3 regions of the Blautia sp. HCP3S3_D9 genome follow, and region 2 is predicted to be linked to each of the others. Evidence: predicted binding sites of a transcription regulator. Region 2 holds the regulator's gene; each other region holds the start of a gene.

The links. Region 2 encodes NrdR, which represses ribonucleotide reductase genes. Its sites were predicted from a motif close to CACAANATNTTGTG; they were not measured.
Region 1: nrdD (anaerobic ribonucleoside-triphosphate reductase) is a predicted target of NrdR. The motif match lies at 1,256-1,269, and genes of this name have one in related genera.
Region 3: ACTNES_RS00185 (ribonucleoside triphosphate reductase) is a predicted target of NrdR. The motif match lies at 1,996-2,009, and genes of this name have one in related genera.

The regions. Positions count from the first base shown of each region.
Region 1 is NZ_JBQHWS010000001.1:57,886-61,180, forward strand. Features, by position in the region: gene ACTNES_RS00295 (hypothetical protein) at 224-1,165, shown strand; gene nrdD (anaerobic ribonucleoside-triphosphate reductase) at 1,286-3,295, shown strand, end outside.
Region 2 is NZ_JBQHWS010000030.1:7,783-11,077, forward strand. Features, by position in the region: gene gdhA (NADP-specific glutamate dehydrogenase) at 1-995, shown strand, start outside; gene nrdR (transcriptional regulator NrdR) at 1,293-1,742, opposite strand; gene ACTNES_RS08000 (YlmC/YmxH family sporulation protein) at 1,956-2,210, shown strand; gene sigG (RNA polymerase sporulation sigma factor SigG) at 2,411-3,190, shown strand.
Region 3 is NZ_JBQHWS010000001.1:36,905-40,199, reverse strand. Features, by position in the region: gene ACTNES_RS00185 (ribonucleoside triphosphate reductase) at 1-1,834, opposite strand, end outside; gene hflX (GTPase HflX) at 2,165-3,295, opposite strand, start outside.

The DNA.
Region 1 (3,295 bases), on a different contig from region 2:
GGATTCCTCCTGTAATTTCTGTATTTGCATATTCTATAGCATGAATATCCATTATCTTTTCCCACGCTATTATAACAGGAAAATGAGCATTTGACAATTATTACTGTTCATTTGGAATGAACAGTAATACAATTTCTGCTTTGCAAGATTGGGGAAAAATGTTAAAATAAATTCAGCAGAATAAATGAAATTGAATATATAAACAAATGCAGGGGGACAATATATGGGAAAGAGATGTCAGGTCTGTGATGGTCCTATCGTAAACGGCAGATGTAAATATTGTGGAATGCCTTATAGAAATGATATGGAATTATATCATCTGAATGAGGACCGGTCAGAGCATTACCGTCATGCTTCTGCAAAGGTGCGAAAGGCGATGAAGGAGAGCGAAGTACCACTTCCGGACAGAAATAAAACGGTGAAGAAACCGGGAAAAACAAATAATTCCAGAACACAGATGCCAAAAGCGCAGACTGCAAGAGTGCAGACTACAGGAACAAAAACAGCAGCAGGACGTGCTGCTAATACACAGACAGTGCGGGCTTACAGCACAGGTCAGACTACAGTTTCGAATACGAAAACGAAGAAAGGTAAGAAAGGTAAGAAAGGATCTGCTGTTTTCTGGATCATTGTTATGGTTCTGACGGTGGCGGCAGGTCAGATTGCGGAGAACTGGGACAGCATCGGGTATCAGATAGAGTCATTTATCAATGACGAACTGGGGATAGATATTGGCAGTTTTTTTGAGGAAAGCGGTGCTGATGAGGCAGAAGAGAATGACTGGAAGGATGACTGGGCTGAGACTATCAGTGCTGCAAAATCTAAACAGGATGATAAGGAAAAAGACCCGGATGATTATATGTCCACCGGAGAGCATTATATTGTCGGATCTGTAGATGCTGTAACAGAGGATGACAACACAGATGGGGATAATCTGGAATATGAATTTATAATCGTGCCAGGGAAATATATGATAGAAGCCCGATGGGAAGCTGTTGCTCTGGAAATCAAAAACTCTTCAGGAAGAGATGAAACTGTAAAATTTGACGAAGCGGGTCACCAGGAGGAAGTAGAATTACACACGGGAGATGAGATATCTGCGGTATCTTTGGATGGTCAAGATAATTATCTGTCAATGTATCAAATTCAGCAATATGACGAATAATTTTTTGCCTCTTTCTTTTTGACAGAGACTGTGCTATACTTGTTAATCGTACCACATATAGAATGAATTGTGGTTAACGAAAGAAAATAATACTATATATTGTATATGGGAGCAAGAAGTATGATATATGTAATAAAGAAAGACGGAACAAGAGAAGAGTTTGATTCGAAGAAGATCGTAGCGGCGGTAAACAAGTCTGCGGCCAGAATCTTATATAAGTTTTCTGACAAGGAGAATGAATTTATCTGTCGGTTTGCTGAGGAACATGCAGAGGCACTGGGAAAGAATGAAATCCAGATACAGGAGATGCATAATATTGTAGAAGGAGCACTTGAGAGAGTGAATCCGGCTGTAGCCAAGAGTTATCGTGATTACAGAAACTACAAACTTGATTTTATCCATATGATGGATGATGTATATACCAAGAGTCAGGCAATCCGTTATATTGGTGATAAGAGCAATGCCAATACAGACAGTGCACTGGTTGCCACAAAACGAAGCCTGATCTTTAATGAACTGAATAAGGAACTTTATCGTAAATTCTTTATGAACCGTAATGAACTTCAGGCATGTAAAGATGGTTATATTTATATTCATGATCAGTCTGCACGTCTGGATACCATGAACTGCTGTCTCTTTGATGTGGCATCTGTACTGAGCGGCGGATTTGAGATGGGAAATGTATGGTACAATGAGCCTAAGACACTGGATACGGCATTTGATGTTATGGGTGATATTATCCTGAGTACTGCAGCACAGCAGTATGGTGGATTTACAGTACCGGAAGTAGATAAGATCCTTGCTCCGTATGCGCAGAAGAGCTATGACAAATATATTCAGGAATTTCTGAAATACTCAGATGAGAGTTGGTCAGGACGTGAGGAACGTGCTATTGAGTATGCACTTGATAAAGTCCGCAGAGAATTTGATCAGGGATGGCAGGGAATTGAGTATAAATTGAATACCGTTGGATCATCCAGAGGGGATTATCCATTCGTAACTGTAACTCTTGGACTGGGAACCGGTCGTTTTGAAAAAATGGCAAGTATTTCTCTTCTTGAAGTACACAAAGGTGGCCAGGGCAAGAAAGGCCGTAAGAAACCGGTCCTTTTCCCTAAGATCGTATTTCTTTATGATGAGAATATCCATGGAAAGGGCAAGATCAGTGAGGATGTGTTTGAGGCAGGTGTTGACTGTTCTGCCAAGACCATGTATCCGGACTGGCTGTCTATGTCTGGAAAAGGTTATATTTCCAGTATGTACAAGCAGTATGGAAAAGTAATCAGCCCGATGGGATGCCGTGCTTTCTTAAGTCCATGGTATGAGAGAGGCGGAATGCACCCTGCAGATGATAAGGATGTGCCGGTATTTGTAGGAAGGTTTAACATTGGTGCAGTAAGTCTTCATCTTCCGATGATCCTTGCGAAAGCGAGAGCAGAGAGCAGAGATTTCTATGAGGTACTGGATTTCTATCTTGAAATGATTCGTAATCTTCATATTCGCACTTATGATTATCTGGGACAGATGAGAGCATCTACCAACCCGCTGGCATACTGCGAGGGCGGTTTCTACGGCGGACATCTGAAACCGAATGAGAAGATTGGCAAGATTCTGAAACCGATGACAGCATCTTTTGGAATCACAGCTTTAAACGAACTTCAGGAACTCTACAATGGCAAGTCTATTGCAGAAGACGGACAGTTTGCACTGGAAGTTATGAAATATATCAACAAGAAAGTAGAAGAATTCAAGGAACAGGATGGTTATCTGTATGCAATTTATGGAACTCCGGCAGAGAGTCTTTGTGGTCTGCAGGTTGAGCAGTTCCGCAAGATGTACGGAATTGTGAAAGGCGTTTCTGACCGTCCATATGTAAGCAACAGTTTCCACTGTCACGTAACAGAGGACGTAACTCCGATTGAGAAACAGGATCTGGAGGGACGTTTCTGGGAACTCTGCAATGGTGGTAAGATTCAGTATGTACGTTACCCAATCGATTACAACCGTGAGGCAATCCGTACACTCATCCGCAGAGCGATGTCTCTGGGATATTATGAAGGTGTAAACCTTTCACTTGCTTACTGCGATGACTGTGGTCATGAGGAACTTGAGATGGATGTATGCCCGGTC
Region 2 (3,295 bases):
AGAACTCTCTTACAGGTCTTCCGATCGGCGGCGGTAAAGGTGGTTCCAACTTCGATCCTAAAGGAAAATCTGACAGAGAAGTAATGGCATTCTGCCAGAGCTTTATGACAGAGCTTTCCAAATATATCGGTGCTGACATGGACGTTCCTGCAGGTGATATCGGTGTAGGCGGACGTGAGATCGGTTACCTTTACGGACAGTACAAGAGAAATCGTGGTCTGTATGAAGGTGTTCTTACAGGTAAAGGACTTTCCTACGGCGGATCTTTAATCCGTACACAGGCTACAGGATACGGTCTTGTATATATGCTTGACGAAATGGTTAAAGCTAAAAATGATACAATCTCCGGTAAAACTCTCATCGTAACAGGTTCCGGTAACGTTGCTATCTATGCTGTAGAAAAAGCAACTGAACTTGGCGGTAAAGTTGTTGCTATGTGCGATTCCAACGGATATATCTATGATCCAGAAGGAATCAAACTTGACATCGTAAAAGATATCAAAGAAGTAAAACGTGGACGTATCAAAGAATATGCTGACCGTGTTGAAGGTGCTACTTACACAGAAGGAAAAGGCATCTGGAACATCAAATGCGATATCTATCTTCCATGTGCAACTCAGAACGAACTTGACCTTGACGCTGTTAAGACTCTTATTGCAAACGGATGCAAATATGTTGCAGAAGGTGCTAACATGCCTACTACCCGTGAAGCAACAGATTACCTTATGGCAAACGGCGTAACATTCATGCCTGGTAAAGCAGCTAACGCTGGTGGTGTTGCTACTTCCGCACTTGAAATGTGCCAGAACTCTGCAAGACTTTCCTGGACAGCAGAAGAAGTTGATACAAAACTTCACCAGATCATGGTTGACATCTTCAATAAAGTTGATGATGCTTCCAAACGTTATGGTATGGAGGGCAACTACGTTGTAGGTGCTAACATCGCAGGCTTCGAAAAAGTTGTAGATGCTATGAAGGCTCAGGGTATTGTTTAATAACTAATATAACGATTATCTGCTCTGATATCAGTTAAACTCCCCCATAAAAAATACAAATGAAAAACCGGCGGGAATGATAAGTTCCCGTCGGTTTTTCATTTATATATTACTGACTAGTCTTCTATTTTTCTCAAAAATCCTATCGCTACTCACTTCGTGTCAGTAATACACTTGGCGATGCAGGTTATATGAACCTCCTCGTGTAAAGCCCAAAAAGTATCGTTTGCTCTGCAACTTAATTTATTTATGCAATCAGCATAAATTCACGCCATATATCCCAAAATTTGTGCATATTCAGTTCATAAATTTCTTCAGTTCATCCATAAATGTGCTGACATCCTTAAATTCTCTGTACACTGACGCAAAACGCACATACGCTACTGCATCCAGATCCTTGAGATGCTCCATGACAATCTCACCAATTCTGGTACTGGAAATCTCTTTCTCTTCTGTATTAAAGATTTCACCTTCTATAGCATCCATCATCTCTTCTATCTTCTCTATCGGTATTGGTCTCTTGTAACATGCTCTCAGAATTCCTGACTGTATTTTCGAACGGTCATACTGCTCTCTGTTCTGATCTTTCTTAATCACATTAAGCGGTATGCTCTCTACTTTCTCATATGTAGTAAATCTTCTGCCACAGGCATCACATAAACGGCGACGGCGGATAGAATTTGTATCCTCAACCGGTCTGGAATCAACTACTCTCGTATTATCCTGATTACAAAATGGACATTTCATAGGACGTCCCCCCTTTTTAAGTCATATCATATTTTCGGTGCAATTATTATAGAATGTCAGAGTCAAAATGCGCTTTTTCCCTGATATCATTACATATTTTTATTATACTGTATTTCCAATTGCTGTGTCAATAAAAGGACTTGCATAAATTTTCGCAAAAATACATAAATTGTTAAAAAGATTCCAGACAGACCAGTTTTTAAGGGAGTATCCATGAGAATCTGTGAATTAAGACAAAAAGAAGTGATCAATACCTGCACCTGCCGTAGTCTCGGGTGTCCCATTGATGCAGAATTTGACTGCAAAACCAGCAGAATGACTGCCCTGATCGTACCAGGTCCCGGAAAATTCTGCTGTCTTTTCGGCCGCGACAGTGAATACCGCATCCCCTGGGACTGCATCTGCCAGATTGGTGATGACATTATTCTTGTAGAGATTGATGAAGAAAAATGTTTTCATAAAGGATAACGCTAACAGTCTCTATGCAAGATTGCTCTCCATTTTGTCAAGGGTCAATAATTTTTATATTTTCCAGATATAAGTATAAATATTCCTCCATATGAGAATCATTCTTACTGAAAACACGTTACTGTTTACTTTGTTCTCAGTAACGGAACATCTCAACTTTATTATTTCACGTTCAAGGATGATAAGGAGGATTCAAGAAGATGGCACTGAATAAAGTAGAAATCTGTGGAGTCAATACGTCGAAACTTCCTGTTCTCAATGCAGAAGAAAAAGATGAACTGTTCCGTCGGATCAAAGAAGGCGACGAACAGGCACGGGAATTGTACATCAAGGGAAATCTCAGACTGGTTCTCAGCGTAATACGCAGATTTCAGAACAGCAGTGAAAATGCAGATGATCTCTTTCAGATCGGATGTATCGGCCTGATCAAGGCCATCGACAATTTCGACACTACCCTGCAGGTAAAGTTCTCGACTTATGCAGTTCCCATGATCATAGGAGAGATACGGCGCTATCTCAGGGATAACAACAGTATCCGTGTCAGCCGTTCGCTTCGGGATATTGCATATAAAGCTATTTACACCAGAGAAAATTATATGAAACAGCATCTCAAAGAACCTACAGTTGCAGAAATCGCTCAGGAGATCGGCATAGAAAAAGAAATGATCGTCTATGCCATGGACGCGATCCAGAATCCTGTAAGTCTCTTTGAACCAGTTTACACAGAAGGCGGAGATACTCTGTATGTTATGGATCAGATTAGCGATAAGAAGAATAAAGAGGACCGATGGATTGAGAATTTATCTCTCAGAGAAGCTATGCAGCGTCTGAACAAAAGAGAAAAACACATCATAGAACTTCGTTTTTATGAAGGCAAAACACAGATGGAAGTAGCCCAGGAGATTGGAATCTCTCAGGCCCAGGTCAGCCGCCTGGAAAAAAATGCACTGAAATCCATGCGCAACTACCTGCGGCCCTAAATTCGTAAGCCACTATCTGTCCTACACTGAACGATTATCCGTATCCCTTGGAATACCATAATTCAGAATTTCATTTGAAATTTCACACGAAAAAAGCAGCCTGGC
Region 3 (3,295 bases), on a different contig from region 2:
CTGCCTTCCAGTCAGGAAGCTTCTCACCGATAAATGCATGGAATACTGTACCTGAAGTATACAGTGTCTGCAGATCATCCTGAATATCCAGTGCATCAAAAATATCTGTCGTATATTCAACCGGAAGATGAGAACTGTTTGTATAGTAAGGAGTATCTCCCTTCTTACCTGCAGTCTTAATATCCGGCCAGCGCTTTCTGTCATGTTTCGCCAGACGATATGCTGTAGACTCAGCAGGGGTTGCCTCCAGATTAAAGAGCTCGCCTTCATATTTCACCTGGTAATCAGACAGACGCTCTCTCATGTGTTCCAGAACCTCTTTGGTAAACTTCTGAGTTCTCTCATCGGACATGTCCCCACCTAACCAGCGTGCATTCAGTCCAACCTCATTCATACCAACCAGACCGATGGTTGAGAAATGATTGGAAAAGCTTCCCAGATATCTCTTAGTATACGGATATAATCCCTCATCCAGCAGCTTGCCGATAACTTCTCTCTTAATATGCAGAGAACGTGCGGAAATATCCATCAAACGATCCAGACGATTATAAAATTCTTCCGGTGTCTTAGAAAGATATGCGATACGTGGCATATTGATGGTTACAACACCCACAGAACCAGTGCTCTCTCCTGATCCGAAGAATCCGCCGCTTTTCTTACGAAGCTCTCTTAAGTCCAGACGCAGACGGCAACACATGCTTCGGATATCGCTCGGTTTCATATCACTGTTAATATAGTTTGAGAAATATGGCGTTCCATATTTGGATGTCATCTCAAAGAGGAGACGATTGTTCTCTGTGTCAGACCAGTCGAACTCTTTTGTAATGGAATAGGTCGGGATTGGATACTGGAATCCCCGTCCATTGGCATCACCCTCGATCATTGTCTCGATGAATGCCTTATTGATCATATCCATCTCTTTCTTGCAATCCTTATACTTGAAGTCCATGTTCTTACCGCCAACGATTGCAGGAAGTTCTGCAAGGTCGTCCGGCACGGTCCAGTCAAGTGTAATATTGGAAAACGGCGCCTGTGTTCCCCATCTGCTCGGTGTATTCACTCCATAGATAAAGGATTCAATGCATTTCTTCACTTCCGGATAGCTTAAATTGTCTGCTTTGACAAAAGGTGCCAGGTATGTGTCAAAGGAAGAGAAAGCCTGAGCGCCTGCCCATTCATTCTGCATGATTCCAAGGAAATTTACCATCTGATTGCAAAGAACGCTTAAGTGCTTTGCAGGGGAAGAAGTAATCTTGCCTTCAATACCGCCAAGTCCCTCCTGGATCAACTGTTTTAATGACCATCCTGCACAATATCCGGTCAGCATGGACAGATCGTGAATGTGAATGTCTGCATTTCTGTGTGCATCTGCGATCTCATTATCATAGATCTCAGACAGCCAGTAATTCGCGGTTACTGCTCCGGAGTTGCTCAAGATCAGACCACCAACGGAATAAGTAACTGTAGAGTTCTCTTTTACACGCCAGTCTTCAACCTTTACATAGCTGTTGACGATCTCTTTATAATCGAGGATTGTAGATTTCATGTTGCGGACTTTCTCTCTCTGCTTGCGGTAAAGAATATATGCCTTGGCTACATCTGCATATCCTGCCTGGATCAGTACGTTCTCTACACTGTCCTGAATTTCCTCTACTGTAATCTTATTGTCGGAAATCTTCTTCTGAAAATCAGAAGTAACACGAAGTCCCAGAAGATCGATCATCTCTTCGCTGTAATTCTTCTCTTTCGCATCAAAAGCTTTATGGATGGCTGCAGTGATCTTGCCGATCTTAAACTCATCCAATTCGCCGTCACGTTTTACTACCTGAAACATATTAATGCCCCCATCTTCTCTTGTTCGTATGTCCTGTCAAGGACACTGCCGCCTACCGTTCACTCTGCGTCCGGTAAACGCTGTAGGTCTATTGTAGCAGAGTATCTATCTTTCGTCAACACAGAAAAACACCACATAATGTTCCTCAATTTCTCAAAAGGCACAATATATGGTGTTTTTTTGCGTTTTTATTTTTTCTGTACAGGACAATATTTCTGTAAAAAAATACTATTTTTTCTGAAAATCTGCAATTTATCACAAGACTATCCGGCAGATTTTTTATAGCGGTATTATAACATAATTTGCCCATAAGTAAACATATGTTCTTTTTTATACAACTTTCGCATAGATTTCTTTCGGCACTCTTGCCTTTACAGCAATCCCTGCTTCTGTATATTCTTCTGAGATCAACTGTCCATATTCACGGATAAGTTGAATCTTTCCGGCCTCCTGATATGGAAAAAGACGCTCTACATAGATCTGCTCTTCCGACAAAAGCTTCTCCAGAAGATTATTTAAATCATCCAGCCCCTGCCCTGTTTTCGCAGAAATCTTCAATGTATAATCGGACTTAAAATCTCTCAGTACAAATGCCCCCGGTGCATCCTGCTTATTAAAAAGTGTGATAATCTTCTTTCCCATCACACCAAGCTCCCGCAGTGTCTCATATACGACATGCATCTGCATTTCTGCCTGCGGATTCGAAGAATCTACCACATGAATGATATAATCTGCATATTTTGCTTCTTCCAGGGTACTCTTAAATGCTTCTACAAGATGATGCGGCAGTTTATGGATAAATCCTACCGTATCTGTCAGCAGAATCTGCTGTCCATCCTTCAGATTGAGAAGTCTGGTTGTCGGATCCAGGGTCGCAAACAATTTATCCTCTGACAGAACATCAGAACCTGTCAGTTTATTTAACAGAGTAGACTTTCCTGCATTGGTATATCCTACAATAGCTGCCGTCTTCATATTTCCTCTTGCACGACTTGAACGGATCAGCTCTCTGTGCTTCTCTACCTGTGTAAGCTCCTGCTTCAATGCAGAAATTCTGGTACGAATCAGACGACGGTCTGTTTCCAGTTTCTTCTCTCCGGGACCCCTTGTTCCAATTCCACCGCCCAGACGTGACAAAGATTCTCTTAATCCAACCAGACGGGCTGCTCTGTAACGGAGCTGTGCAAGCTCTACCTGTATCTTACCTTCACTCGTAATCGCACGTGCCGCAAAAATATCCAGGATCAGCAATGTTCTGTCCATTACTTTACAGTCCAGCTCGCGTTCCAGATTATTGAGCTGTGCAGGAGAAAGCTCATCATCACAGATGATACCAGTTGCATCCATGGCATATACCATTGCACGCACTTCCTCGATTTTACCTTTTCCAATATAGGTTCCCGGATGTACGGCTTCACGATTCTGTATGATCTTTCCCACAGTGACAGCCCCGGCTGTTGA